2 regions of the Streptomyces sp. NPDC002784 genome follow, and region 2 is predicted to be linked to the other one. Evidence: riboswitches for the same ligand, from Rfam matches in the RefSeq annotation. Region 2 holds a riboswitch; the other holds the start of a gene.
The links. Region 2 has a riboswitch for glycine ahead of gcvT (glycine cleavage system aminomethyltransferase GcvT). Riboswitches for the same ligand answer to the same signal wherever they lie in the genome.

Region 1 (7,247 bases), on a different contig from region 2:
ACGAGCCCCTGGCGGCCCTGGACGCCCGCACCCGCCTGGAGGTCCGGGCCCAGCTGCGCCGGCATCTCGCCGAGTTCGCGGCGGTGGCGGTCCTGGTCACCCACGACCCCCTGGACGCCATGGTCCTGGCGGACCGCCTGGTGGTCATCGAGCAGGGCCGGATCGTCCAGGAGGGCACCCCCTCGGACATCGCCCGCCACCCCCGCACGGACTACATCGCCCAGCTGGTGGGCCTGAACCTCTACAAGGGCACGGCGGCGGGCCACACGGTCCGGCTGGACGCGGGTCCCGTCATCACCACCACGGAGGACCTCACCGGCCCGGTCTTCGTCGCGTTCCCCCCGGGCGCCGTCACCCTGTTCCGCGACCGCCCCACCGGCGCCAGCGCCCGCAACCTCTGGCACTGTCAGGTGGAGGGGCTGGAAACCCACGGCGACCAGATCCGCGCCGACCTCACCGGCGAACTCCCCCTCGCCGCCGACCTCACCACGGTCGCCGCGGCGGAGCTGGACCTGCACCCGGGCGCCCCGGTCTGGGCCACGGTCAAGGCGACGCAGACCCACGCCTACCCGGCCTAGGCACAGCGAAGGGCTCCCCCGAGCCGTACAGCCCGGGCGGAGCCCCTCGCCTGCGCCGGATCAGCCCTCGTACGCGTCCATCGGCGGGCACGAGCACACGAGGTTCCGGTCGCCGAAGGCCTGGTCGATACGGCGCACCGGCGGCCAGTACTTGTCCGCGGCCGAGACCCCGTCCGGGAACACGGCCTCCTCGCGGCTGTACGCGTGCTCCCAGTCCCCGCCCAGCGCGGCGGCGGTGTGCGGAGCGTTCCGCAGCGGGTTGTCGTCCGCGGCCCACTCGCCGGAGCCGACCTTCTCGATCTCCCCGCGAATGGCGATCATCGCCTCGCAGAACCGGTCCAGCTCGATGAGGTCCTCGGACTCGGTCGGCTCGATCATCAGCGTGCCGGCCACCGGGAAGGACATCGTCGGCGCGTGGAAGCCGTAGTCGATGAGCCGCTTCGCGACGTCGTCGACGCTCACACCGGTCGCCTTGGTGAGCGGCCGCAGATCGATGATGCACTCGTGCGCGACGAGCCCGCCCGGGCCGGTGTACAGCACGGGGTAGTGCGGCTCGAGGCGCTTGGCGATGTAGTTCGCGCTGAGCACCGCGACCTGCGTAGCCCGCTTCAGGCCCTCGCCGCCCATGAGCCGGACGTACGACCACGAGATCGGCAGGATCCCCGCGGAGCCCCACGGCGCCGCCGAGATCGGCCCGACACCGGTCTCGGGCCCGGCGCTCGGCTGCATCGGGTGGTTCGGCAGGTACGGCGCCAGGTGCGCCCGCACACCCACCGGGCCGACGCCCGGGCCACCGCCGCCGTGCGGGATGCAGAAGGTCTTGTGCAGGTTCAGATGCGAGACGTCACCGCCGAAGTGACCCGGCTTGGCCAGGCCCACCAGCGCGTTGAGGTTGGCGCCGTCGACGTAGACCTGCCCGCCCGCCTCGTGCACCTGCGCACAGATGTCGGCCACGTGCTCCTCGAAGACGCCGTGCGTCGAGGGGTACGTGATCATCAGCACCGACAGCTCGTCACGGTACTGCTCGATCTTCGCCCGCAGGTCCTCGACGTCGATCTCGCCGTCCTCGGCGGTCCGGACGACGACGACCTTCATGCCCGCCATCACGGCGCTGGCGGCGTTGGTGCCGTGTGCGGAGGACGGGATGAGGCAGACGGTGCGCTGCTCGTCGCCGTTGGCCCGGTGGTAGCCGCGGACGGCGAGCAGACCGGCCAGCTCACCCTGCGAGCCGGCGTTCGGCTGGAGGCTGACCTTGTCGTACCCGGTGACCTCGGCGAGACGTTCCTCCAGCTCCTGGATGAGCGTGAGGTAGCCCTGCGCCTGCTCGGCGGGGGCGAAGGGGTGCAGCTGGCCGAACTCCGGCCAGGTGACCGGCTCCATCTCGGTCGTCGCGTTGAGCTTCATCGTGCAGGAGCCCAGCGGGATCATGCCGCGGTCGAGCGCGTAGTCACGGTCGGCGAGGCGGCGCAGGTAGCGCAGCATCGCGGTCTCGGAGCGGTACTGGTGGAAGACCGGGTGGGCCAGGAACTCGTCCCCGCGCAGCTGCGCCTCGGGCAGCGCGTCCTCGGCCCGCGCGTCCAGCGCCTCGACGTCCCCGTCCACCCCGAAGGCGCTCCACACCGCGGCGAGCTGGGCCCGGCCGGTGGTCTCGTCGCAGGCGAGGGAGACGTGGTCGGCGTCGACCGGCCAGAGGTTCACGCCGTTGTCCCGCGCGGCCGCGACGACCTCGGCGGCCCGACCGGGCACCCGCACGGTGAGCGTGTCGAAGTAGGAGCCGTGCACGACCTCGACTCCGCCGGCGGTGAGCCCCGCGGCCAGGATCGAGGTGTACCGGTGGACCCGCCGGGCGATGCTCTTCAGCCCCTCGGGCCCGTGATAGACGGCGTACATGCCGGCCATGACGGCGAGCAGCACCTGCGCCGTACAGATGTTGCTGGTCGCCTTCTCCCGGCGGATGTGCTGCTCACGCGTCTGGAGCGCGAGCCGGTAGGCCTTGTTGCCGTCGGCGTCCACGGACACCCCGACCAGCCGCCCGGGCAGGCTGCGCGCGAACTTCTCGTGCACGGCCATGTAACCGGCGTGCGGACCGCCGAAGCCCATCGGCACACCGAAGCGCTGCGTGGTGCCGATCGCGATGTCCGCGCCCAGCTCGCCGGGGGAGGTCAGCAGCGTCAGCGCGAGCAGATCGGCGGCCACGGTGACCAGCGCCCCGAGTTCATGGGCCTGCTCGATGACGGGCTTGATGTCCCGTACGGCACCGGAGGCGCCGGGGTACTGGATGAGCACGCCGTTGATCTCGCGCGCGGCGATGTCGGCCGGAATGCCCTCGCTCAGGTCGGCGACGACCACCTCGACGCCCGTGGGCTCGGCCCGCGTCTGGATCACGGCGATGGTCTGCGGAAGGGCGTCCGCGTCGATGAGGAACAGGCCCTTCTTGTTCTTGCCCATGCGCCGGGACAGCGCCATGGCCTCGGCGGCGGCCGTGCCCTCGTCGAGCAGCGAGGCGCCGGAGGTGGGCAGCCCGGTGAGCTCGGCGACCATCGTCTGGAAGTTCAGCAGGGCCTCCAGGCGGCCCTGCGAGATCTCCGGCTGGTACGGCGTGTAGGCCGTGTACCAGGCCGGGTTCTCCATCACGTTGCGCAGGATGACCGGCGGCGTGAAGGTGCCGTAGTAACCGAGCCCGATCATGGAGTCGAGCACCTGGTTGCGGTCCGCAAGGCTCCGCAGCTCGGCGAGCACCTCGGCCTCGCTCCGCGCGCCCGGCAGGTCGAGGGCGTCGGCGTTCTTGATCACGTCCGGCACCGCGGCGGCGGTCAGCTCGTCCAGCGAGCCGTAGCCGACCTGGGCGAGCATCTTGGCCCGAGCCTCATGATCAGGACCGATGTGACGCTGCTCGAAGGGGATCCCTTGTTCGAGCTCGGAGAGCGGAATGCGGTAGGCGGTCATTGCGGAGGCCTCCTGGTCGACACGACCTTCGAGGGGCACCACGGCACGGGTACCCGGACGGCCTCCCCCTCTGTCATCTCAACCTGAGAGCTTCACCGGGGGCACGAGGGCGCCCGGCTTTCACCGTCGGTGAGAGCGGAAGCCGTCGACACCCGCTCTGCTTTCCAGAGTGACCTCGTCCGTGCGGTACGTGGGCCTGAGAGATTCCGGGGAGGATTTGCTCCTTCGGCGCCTCCGGATGGTGTCCGGAGGACTCTCCCGCACGGGGTCAGCAGCCGCTGTCAGCCTACCAGCGAGGTCAACGGCCAGGCGTTCGAGTGGCCGCGCGCCCGAATGTGCTCTTTCGTAGTGCTTACGGATGAGTTGCGACCAAGTGGAGGGCACGTGCAGACCGACATCGATCCGCGCAACCTGATCGGCCGCAAGGCGTTCGACCGCAACGGTACGAAGCTCGGCACCATCGACGAGGTCTACCTCGACGATGCCACCGGCGTACCGGAGTGGGCAGCCATACGAACGGGCCTGTTCAGCAGGGACGCCTTCGTCCCCCTGGAGCCCAGCGAACTGGTGGACGGCACCCTCCGCGTCCCCTTCGACCGCTCCCTGATCAAGGACGCCCCCGACTTCGGAGTAGGCCGCCACCTCTCCCCGGAACAGGAACTCCAGCTCTACCACCACTACGGCCTGGACCTGACCTCCCCCACACCCCCCGACCACGACTTCGGCAAGTTGGCAGGCACAGAAGAAGCAGACACCTAAGCCCCTACAGCCACCCCCCTCTCACCGACGCAACCGCCCACCCGACAACCCCACAACCCGCAACCGGGCACCCCCTCGCAGCCCCAGGAGCTAAGCCTCCGCCTCCCTCCGCCCCCCGCAGCTGGTTGGCCGCGCCCCGCCGCCCAGTGCCTGCGGCACGCCCGCAGCGGAGCGGCCGCGTCCCTCGGCCCCCTAGTTGCGTGGCCGCGTGCCCGTAGCTGCAATTCGCATGCCGTGTAACCCACAGCCCACGCGCCCCGTTGCCGCACAGCCGCCCAGCCCTCAACCTGTTGCCCGCAGCCCTAACAGCCCACCGCCCGCACAACCCCCGGCCCGCGGCCACCCCGCCCCCGCCCCAGCCCGCCGCCGCTGCGGGCAGTCGTGCCGCTGGGGCGGCACGGGTGGGCGCAGCGGCACCCCGCCAACGCGGGCGAGTGCCCCCCCCCACCAACCCCGCCCCCTCACGCCCGCATCTCATCCACAGCAACCCCAGGCCGCCGCGGCACCAACGGCAACGGCTCCGCAGGAACAAGCTCAGGATCATCGACCCGAAACGTCCGCACCCGCCCCGGCCCGGACTCCGGCGTCTCGAACCGCACAGTCACCCGCCCCACCCCACTCCCCTGCACCCACCCATGCCCGAACTCCGCATGCCGGACGTCATGCCCAGCAGCCCACCGCCGCTCGACAGCCGCCCCCACCTCCGCAACCGCCCCCACAACCCCAGCCCCGCCGACCCCGCCGGCCCCGCCGGCCCCGTCCTCCCCCACATCCTCCGCACCCCGCTCCCCCGCGGCCTGCGCGAACAGATCCTCCTGCGTGTAGTCGGCCAGCCCACTGACCCCCACCCCCAGCAACCGCACACCCCCCGTCGTGTCCACCGACTCCAGCAACCGCCCCGCGGCCTCCCGCACGACCGCCGGATCATCCGTGGGCCCCCGCAACGTCTCGGACCGAGTCAGCGTGGAGAAGTCGTACCGCCGCACCTTCAGCACGATGGTCCGCCCGGACAACCCCGCCTCCCGCAACCGCCGCACACACCGATCCGCGAGCCGCTGCACCTCCAGCCCCACCCGCACCCGGTCATGGATGTCCACGTCGTACGTGTCCTCCACGGATACCGACTTCGTCTCCCGCTCAGCCACCACCGGCCGCTCGTCCCGCGCCAGCGCCATGGCGTACAACGCATGCCCGTGCGCCTTCCCCAGCATCCGCACGAGCTCGTCCTCGCCCGCCTCGGCCAGCTCCTCGACCGTGTGGATCCCGGCCCGCCGCAGATGATCCCCAGTGGCCGGCCCCACCCCCGGCAGGGTCCGCACCGGCATCGGCCCCAGCATCGCCCGCTCGCTCCCCGGCTCGATCACCACCAGACCGTCCGGTTTGGCCTGCTCGGACGCGATCTTCGCGAGCATCTTGCACGCGGCGAGCCCCACGGACCCGGTCAGCCCGGTGACCGCCCGTATGTCCGCCCGCAGCTTCGCCCCCGCCAGCCGCGCCGACGCCTCGTCCCAGGCCGCTCCCCCGGCCTCCAGATCGACGAACGCCTCGTCCAGACTCAACGGCTCCACCAGCGGCGACAGCGCCCGCAGCAGCGCCATCACCTGCTCACTGATCGACCGGTAGAACCCGAACCGCGGCACGAGATACGCGGCGTTCGGCGCGAGCCGCCGGGCCTGCGCCATCGGCATCGCCGAATGCACCCCGAAGACCCGGGCCTCGTAGGACGCGGTGGCCACCACACCACGCGGCCCCAGCCCGCCCACGATGACCGCCTTTCCGCGCAGACTCGGCTTGGACGCCTGCTCCGCCGAGGCGAAGAAGGCATCCATGTCGAGATGCAGGATCGTGGGCGTGTTTCTCACATGTCCGATGCTGCCCTACGCCACTGACAATGCCCCCGAGCGGCCTCCACGCCGCCCCGCACCGCCCACGCGGCGGAGCCGTCCTCAGACCGCCCGGTTCCGCCGCCGCGCCAGCTCGTCCGCCGGGTTGGGGCCGACCAGCGTCTCCCCGGTGTCGATACGCTCCCCATGCAGCTGCGACAGCGCGCTCTCCACGTCCCGCCACACCACACCGACGGCGATCCCGAAGACTCCCTGCCCGCCCTGGAGCAACGCGTGGACCTCGTCGGGCGAGGTGCACTCGTAGACCGTGGCGCCGTCGCTCATCAGCGTCATGCGCTCCAGGTCACGAAAGCCCCGCTCCCGCAGATGCTGCACCGCGGTACGGATGTTCTGGAGCGAGACACCGGTGTCGAGGAACCGCTTGACGATCTTCAGGACGACGACGTCCCGGAAGCTGTACAGACGCTGCGTCCCCGACCCGTGTGCGGGCCGCACGCTCGGCTCGACGAGCCCCGTACGAGCCCAGTAGTCCAGCTGCCGATAGGTGATGCCGGCCGCCGCGCAGGCCGTCGGGCCCCGGTAGCCGATCTGCTCGCACGTCATGGACGTCGCCCCTCCGCCGCTCGGCACGGCCGCCGTCGGTCGCTGCGGGGCGCGGTCGGCCGCACCACCCGGCTGGGGGTATCCCCCGCCGGAGCGGAGTCGTGAGCTCGGGGGAGGGTACGGACCGCTCTCCCCGAGACCGCGTCCGGGGGCACCCCCAGCCGTACCGTCGCCGCTGCTTCTCACGCCGACCTCCGTCCTTGACCTGCCTTCTCGACGGTAGGCAGTCACCAGGGGTGCGTCAACGATCGCCACACTCGGCACGCCGAGTGATAATCACCCTAGGAGTGGTTTCCCGTACCCCACCGCGGGGAAAGGCTAGCCGAATGCGCTCGGAGCGGGCCGCAGGACGCTCTCACTCGCCGCTGGCAATTGCCGGGACCCGGGCCGTCTCACTGGCTGCTCGTGCCGAAATCCTCGGGCGAGATCTGGTCGAGGAACTCGCGGAACTTCTCCACCTCGTCCTCCTGCTCGTCCGGAATCGCGATCCCCGCGTCGTCCAGCACGCCGTCACTGC
Region 2 (7,247 bases):
GCGTACAGCCGGCTGAGGTTGTACATGTACGCGTAGTACGTGTTGCCCGGGTCGAAGGAGTCCGGCACGTCCGAGTACTCGTACGTGACCGTGCCCCCCTTCGCGTCGGAGGCGTTGACGACACCCTTGGTCGCGGCGTCGGCGCCGGCCGACTTGTTGTTGCCGTCGCCATTGTCGTTGTTGTCATCGGCCTTGCTGCAACCCGAAAGCACCAGGCTCACAGTGCCGATAGCCGCGATTGCGGCCAGCGCTGACCTTCGCATGATGGTCTGCTTCCCCTCCATAGGTGGAAACTTGATGGGCTCTCGACGCGGCCGCATGTCAGCGGCTGCGCGGGTCGAGAGCGTCACGGAGTCCGTCGCCGAGCAGGTTGAACGCCAGGACGGTGACGAAGATGGCGAGGCCCGGCACGATCATGAACTGCGGGTCGACCTCGTAGAAGTCGACCGCCTGGTTGAGCATGCCGCCCCACGACGCCTGCGGGGGCTGGATGCCGACGCCGAGGAAGCTCAGACTGGCCTCGAAAAGGATGTTCGTCGGGATGAGCAGCGTCGAGTAGACGATGATCGGGCCGACCAGGTTCGGGAGCAGTTCCCGGAAGAGGATGTACGGGCCCTTGGCGCCCATGCCCCGGGAGGCGTCGACGAACTCACGCTCCCTCAGGGCCAGGGTCTGACCGCGGACGATACGGCCCAGGTACGGCCAGTTGAAGAAGCCGATGATGAAGATCAGCACGGTGATGTGCAGCGGCAGACCCTCCAGGCCGAAGGCACCGCCCTGCAGCGTCGCCGAGATGGCGATGGCGAACAGCAGCAGCGGGAAGGCGAGGAAGGTGTCCATCAGCCGGCTGATGATCGCGTCCACGCGCCCGCCGTAGTAACCGGCGATCACACCGAGGACCGTGCCGATGGTGTTGGACAGGATCGTGGCCCCGAACGCGACGACCAGGGACACCCAGGAGCCCTCCAGGATGCGGGTGGCGATGTCCCGCCCGAACTTGGGCTCGACGCCCAGCGGGTGGTCCAGGCTCATCCCGCCGAAGTCCCCTGTGGGCAGCGAGGTGTTGGGGTCGATCAGATCCTGGTTGAAGGCGTTGGGGTCGAGACCGAAGAGGGCCTGGATGGGCCGGGACAGGACGGCGAGCAGCACCAGCAGGATGACGACGATGCCGCCGGCCACGGCGACCTTGTCCTTCTTGAACCGGGTCCAGGCGATCTGTCCAAGGGAGCGGCCCTCGATCTGCCCCTTGTCGGCACCGCTGAGGACAGCTTCCGGCTGTGCCTCGGCCGCCTTCGTGGTCTCGATCGGTGCGGTCACAGTGACCCGACCCCTCTCGCCGGTGGTGACCGGCCTACGCCCGCCGTGGATTACGGCTTTGTCGACTTGCACTCGATCACAGGATCGACCGATCCCATGTCTGACTCGGGAGTCTTCAGCGTCGTCACGATCACCCGCCAGGTCTGGCGGCGAAAGTATGCGCAACCGTGATGATGCACTGGGGATTCCGTTATCCGAACAGCAGATGACGGAGGCCGAACGGGAGGGAGTTGGGACACATCGGTCGATAGGCGACATTCGGCGTCATCTACGCGCGAAGAAATGTGTCGGGTCCGTGAACGGCCGACGGCCCGTCATAGGTCAGTAGCCGCCCTGTACCGGTGGGTAACCGTACCCGGCGGCGGGCGCCTGCGCCGCGTGGGCGTCACGGTCGTAGAAGGGGCGGGCGTTCGCCCGCATCCACAGCGCGACCGGGTCGTACTCGTCGGACATCGCCACCGTGGAGACCGGCAGCCCGTCCGGGACGGCGCCGATGGACTGCTGCATCATCGCGCGCACCGAGTCCACGGCGGGCGGGCTGGTGTCGTACACGTCCAGGCCGATGGCGAGGTACGGCGCTCCGAGCGCGGGCTGCACCCAGGCGCGGCGCAGCGCGCGGACGGCCGGGGTGCGGTGGGCGTTCTGCGCGAGCAGGGCGTAGAAGTGCGGGATCTCGATGCCGGGTTCGGACAGCCGCAGCGGGCCCGCGGGCTGGCGCTCCAGACCGGTGGCGATCCGCCGCAGGTCGAGCCACGGGATGCCGACGCCGCCGCCCGGTGCGTGCGGGTTCAGCCAGAGGCCGAAGTGGTCGGGGTACAGCGTGCGGGCCACGTCGACTCCGTCGACGACCTCGTAACTGCGGTTCCAGCCGCTGGCCGAGAGCTCCTGGGCGGAGGTGACGCAGGGGGCGTAGCCGTAGCCGTCGACCTCCATGTTCCCGTACTGGGCGTCCGGGGAGCCGGCCTGGCCGTGCCACAGCAGCATCCAGATCTGGCCGGAGTTCGGGGTCGCGAGCGCGCGCAGCAGCGCCTCGTAGGCGTCGTAACGCCCGGGCGTGACCTGGCGCAGCATGTGCTCGACCTGCCCGGCCGCGATGCCGCTGGCGCTCACCTGTACCGCCCCTTCACCTTTTCTCCGACCGAGCCTTGGGCCTAGCTTAAGCCCGCCTGCGGGGGTGGGACTTGGTCCGGTCGCGCGTCTGCGGCTTTCGTCGTGGCTGGTCGCGCCCCGCGGCGCAGCCGCACATCGACACAGCCCGCGCCCCCAGGTGTCTTCACCGGCCCTGTGTGTAGAAGGGCCGCACTTTTTCCCGCATCCAGATCGCCACCGGGTCCTGGGCCGCCATGTCCAGGAGGATCAGGTTGACGGGCCAGTTCGTGGGGACCCTGCCGAGGGCCCGCCCCAGGGCGTCCATCGGGGCCGTGCGCAGGTCGCCCTCCCAGTCGGAGAGCTCGACCCCTATGAACATCACCGGGTCCGCCGTCTCGATGGCGGCCAGGCAGCGGCGGGCCGTGGTGACCACGCCGGTCGTCGCGAACTCTGCGGAGGCGGCGGACAGGAAGTCGACCGGGTCGTCCTGCCAGTCCGGCTCGTACAGCTTGACGCGGCCGCCGCTCGCCGGGCCGTCCAGCGGGGTGCGGCCCACGCGGCACAGCTCGGCCACCGCCGGCGGCGGAAGGGGGATGCCCACCACGCCGTCCGGGTTCACCGCGATGCCCACCTGCGGCGGCAGCCCGCGGGCGAACTCCACCGCCGGGGCGATCGTGTACGACATGTGCGAGCCGACGACCTGGCGGAACTGTTCCTCGGAGCTGAAGACCGGGACATAGGCCTGGCCCTCGATCTCCAGCGTGGGCAGGTCCAGCGGGCCGCTGTGCGGGCCGCCGCCGGAGGGCAGCGGGACCCACAGGAAGCTGCGGCCGAGGACCTCGATGATCCGGCCGCCCGCGGTGGGGACGCCGAGGGAGGCGGAGAGCACCTCCTCCAGCTCGTTGCCGGGCCATCCGCCGTGCGGATGGGGGTGTGCCTGCGCCGGAAAGTCCGCGGGGAGATCCGCCGGGAAGTCCATCTGTCTGACCGCCTGCCGTGAACCACTGATGTGGCTGAAAAGGCTAGCGCCTGCCCGGCCGCCCGGGGTCAGCCCGTGAAGCCGATCCGCCGCAGCGCCCCCGCCGCGGGCCGGTCGATCAGGACCGCCGAACCGCAGCCCGGCGGCAGCTCGCCCTGCTCCACCGCGCGCAGCAGCCGGCCCGCCGCCGAGCGGTGCCGCAGGAAGGCGTACCGCGAGACACCGCGCCCGCGCTCGCGCTGGCCCTCCAGCGCCTCGTCCGGGGTGACGTCCAGGAGCAGCAGATGCAGCGTGCCGCCCCGGCGCCGCGCCGCGCGGGCCAGCCAGCCGCGCACCCAGGCCTGGGTGCCGCAGTCGTGCACGACGACTCCCTGGTCGGAGCGGAGCGCGCGCCACAGACCGGCGTAGTGCGCGAGCCGGACCAGGGGCCGGTAGACCGCGTACGGCAGGAAGCCCGGCATCCGGGCGTCCCAGCGGTCGCGGGTGTCCTGGGAGTCGATGCGCGGGCCCTTCACGGTCCGCCGCATCAGCGTGGACTTGCCGCTGCCCGGCAGGCCGGTGATCACGACCAGGTCCCGGGGCCCGAAGAGCAGGGCGTGCGGGCTGCGGCCGTCGCGTTCGCGCAGGTCGCGGACGACGGCTGCGGGCAGCGTGCCGCGGGCTTCGAGCGCCGGGGCCGCGGGCTGCTCGGGCAGCGCCAGGCCCGACGTGGTCGCGTACGCCGTGGTCCTGTTCACCGTGATCGTCCTCCTCCGGGTCGGGATCTCCCCTCCCCACTGAACGTAAAGAGAAGGTAATAGGCGATCTCTCGCGTTTTCGTGTGCGTACCGCCACAAGCCGGTTACAGAAGCGGCCTGCCCACGGACGCCCCGGTCATGCAATGATGGCCGCGCCAACTGCATACCGGCCGTTCGAATCCGCGCGGGAGAGTTCCCAGCCTTCAGCTGGGGCGCCGAAGGAGCAAGTCCCTCCCTTGAATCTCTCAGGCCCCGTTACCGCGCGGGCGAGGCACATCTGAAAAGCGGACCGCCGTTTGCCGGTGGTCCCACCCAAGGTGCAAGTCATGCCCGCGTGGTCATGACGAACCTCTCAGGTTCCGATGACAGATGGGGAGGAAAGACCTCGCCGTCATGCCCTGGGAGACGACCGTCCGATGAGCAGTTCCGAACCCCGCCGTACCGCCCTCGATGCCCTGCATCGCTCGCTGGGCGCGACGATGACCGACTTCGCCGGCTGGGACATGCCGCTGCGCTACGGCTCCGAGCGCGACGAGCACACCGCCGTGCGCACCAAGGCCGGGCTCTTCGACCTCTCCCACATGGGCGAGATCACCGTGACCGGCCCGGAGGCCGCCCGGCTGCTGAACTACGCCCTCGTCGGCAACATCGCCTCCGTCGGCGTCGGCCGCGCCCGCTACACCATGATCTGCCGGGCCGACGGCGGCATCCTCGACGACCTGATCGTCTACCGGCTCGCCGAGACCGAGTACATGGTCGTCGCCAACGCCTCCAACGCCCAGATCGTGCTGGACGCGCTGGCGGATCGTTCCGCCGGCTTCGACGCCGAGGTGCGCGACGACCGGGACGCCTACGCGCTGATCGCGGTACAGGGCCCGCAGTCCCCCGGCATCCTCGGCTCGCTCACCGACGCCGACCTCGACGGCCTGAAGTACTACGCCGGGCTCCCCGGCACCGTCGCGGGCGTCCCGGCGCTGATCGCGCGCACCGGCTACACCGGCGAGGACGGCTTCGAGCTGTTCGTGGCGCCCGCCGACGCCGAGAAGCTGTGGCAGGCGCTCACCGAGGCGGGCGCGCCCGTCGGCCTGATCCCGTGCGGTCTGTCCTGCCGGGACACCCTGCGGCTGGAGGCGGGCATGCCGCTGTACGGCCATGAGCTCACCACCTCGCTGACCCCCTTCGACGCCGGTCTCGGCCGGGTGGTCAAGTTCGAGAAGGAGGGCGACTTCGTGGGGCGCGAGGCGCTCACCGAGGCCGCCGAGCGCGCGGAGGGCAACCCGCCGCGGGTCCTGGTCGGCCTGATCGCCGAGGGCCGCCGCGTCCCGCGCGCCGGGTACCAGGTCGTCGCCGACGGCCAGGTCATCGGCGAGGTCACCTCCGGCGCCCCCTCCCCCACGCTGGGCAAGCCGATCGCCATGGCCTACGTGGACGCCGCGCACGCGGCGCCCGGCACGGCCGGCGTCGGCGTGGACATCCGGGGCACCCACGAGCCGTACGAGGTCGTGGCGCTGCCCTTCTACAAGCGCCGGAAGTAGCCACCGGGCGTGACCCGGCGCACCTTTTCGCTGATCACGCACGCCTTCCGCAGTCCCCCCCTTCATCAGCACTCCCCCGCGTACAGGAGAATTCAGGCCATGAGCAACCCCCAGCAGCTGCGCTACAGCAAGGAGCACGAGTGGCTGTCGGTCGCCGAGGACGGCGTCTCGACGGTCGGCATCACGGAGTACGCGGCCAACGCGCTCGGTGACGTCGTCTTCGCCCAGCTCCCCGAGGTCGGCTCCACGGTGGCCGCGGGCGAGTCCTGCGGCGAGCTGGAGTCCACCAAGTCGGTCAGCGACCTGTACTCCCCGGTCGCCGGTGAGATCACCGAGATCAACGAGGACGTCGTCAACGACCCCTCGCTGGTGAACTCGGCCCCCTTCGAGGGCGGCTGGCTGTTCAAGGTCCGCGTGACGGAGGAGTCGGCCGACCTGCTCTCCGCCGACGAGTACACCGCCTTTTCCGCCGGCTGAGGAGTCGTAGACGCATGTCCGTCCTGAACACGCCCCTGCACGAGCTCGACCCGGACGTGGCCGCCGCGCTCGACGCCGAGCTGCACCGCCAGCAGTCCACCCTGGAGATGATCGCCTCCGAGAACTTCGCGCCGGTCGCGGTCATGGAGGCCCAGGGCTCGGTCCTCACCAACAAGTACGCCGAGGGCTACCCGGGCCGCCGCTACTACGGCGGCTGCGAGCACGTCGACGTGGCCGAGCAGATCGCCATCGACCGGGTCAAGGAGCTGTTCGGCGCCGAGTACGCCAACGTCCAGCCGCACTCCGGTGCCTCCGCGAACCAGGCCGCGCTGTTCGCGCTGGCCCAGCCCGGCGACACCATCCTCGGTCTGGACCTGGCCCACGGCGGCCATCTGACCCACGGGATGCGGCTGAACTTCTCCGGCAAGCAGTTCAACGTGGTCGCCTACCACGTCGACGACGCCGGTCTGGTCGACATGGCCGAGGTCGAGCGGCTCGCCAAGGAGCACCGCCCGAAGGTGATCATCGCCGGCTGGTCGGCGTACCCGCGCCAGCTGGACTTCGCGGAGTTCCGGCGGATCGCCGACGAGGTCGAGGCGTACCTGTGGGTCGACATGGCGCACTTCGCCGGCCTGGTGGCCGCGGGGCTGCACCCGAACCCGGTGCCGTACGCCGATGTCGTGACCTCCACCACCCACAAGACCCTGGGCGGTCCGCGCGGCGGCATCATCCTCGCCCGGGGCAAGGAGTTCGCGAAGAAGCTGAACTCCGCCGTCTTCCCGGGCTTCCAGGGCGGTCCGCTGGAGCACGTGATCGCGGCCAAGGCGGTCTCCTTCAAGGTCGCCGCCTCGGAGGACTTCAAGGAGCGGCAGCGGCGTACGGTGGAGGGTGCGCGCATCCTCGCCGAGCGGCTCACGGCGGCCGACGCCCGCGAGGCCGGGGTCAACGTCCTGTCCGGCGGCACCGACGTCCACCTGCTCCTGGTGGACCTGCGCGAGTCCGAGCTGGACGGACAGCAGGCCGAGGACCGCCTCCACGAGGTCGGGATCACGGTCAACCGCAACGCCGTCCCGAACGACCCGCGTCCGCCGATGGTCACCTCCGGTCTGCGGA

Region 1: linked by a shared signal. The riboswitch ahead of gcvP (aminomethyl-transferring glycine dehydrogenase) and the one ahead of gcvT (glycine cleavage system aminomethyltransferase GcvT) in region 2 are both predicted to bind glycine.

Annotation. Positions count from the first base shown of each region.
Region 1 is NZ_JBSFVD010000003.1:552,162-559,408, forward strand. Features, by position in the region: gene ACWD1Z_RS09820 (ABC transporter ATP-binding protein) at 1-578, shown strand, start outside; gene gcvP (aminomethyl-transferring glycine dehydrogenase) at 639-3,524, opposite strand; glycine riboswitch at 3,699-3,795, opposite strand; gene ACWD1Z_RS09830 (PRC-barrel domain-containing protein) at 3,909-4,283, shown strand; gene ACWD1Z_RS09835 (DNA polymerase IV) at 4,745-6,145, opposite strand; gene ACWD1Z_RS09840 (MerR family transcriptional regulator) at 6,230-6,916, opposite strand; gene ACWD1Z_RS09845 (bifunctional nuclease family protein) at 7,123-7,247, opposite strand, start outside.
Region 2 is NZ_JBSFVD010000024.1:26,949-34,195, reverse strand. Features, by position in the region: gene ACWD1Z_RS30505 (ABC transporter substrate-binding protein) at 1-263, opposite strand, end outside; gene ACWD1Z_RS30500 (ABC transporter permease) at 322-1,317, opposite strand; gene ACWD1Z_RS30495 (enhanced serine sensitivity protein SseB C-terminal domain-containing protein) at 1,639-2,427, opposite strand; gene ACWD1Z_RS30490 (enhanced serine sensitivity protein SseB) at 2,591-3,385, opposite strand; gene ACWD1Z_RS30485 (AAA family ATPase) at 3,454-4,122, opposite strand; glycine riboswitch at 4,298-4,393, shown strand; glycine riboswitch at 4,394-4,501, shown strand; gene gcvT (glycine cleavage system aminomethyltransferase GcvT) at 4,539-5,657, shown strand; gene gcvH (glycine cleavage system protein GcvH) at 5,757-6,134, shown strand; gene glyA (serine hydroxymethyltransferase) at 6,149-7,247, shown strand, end outside.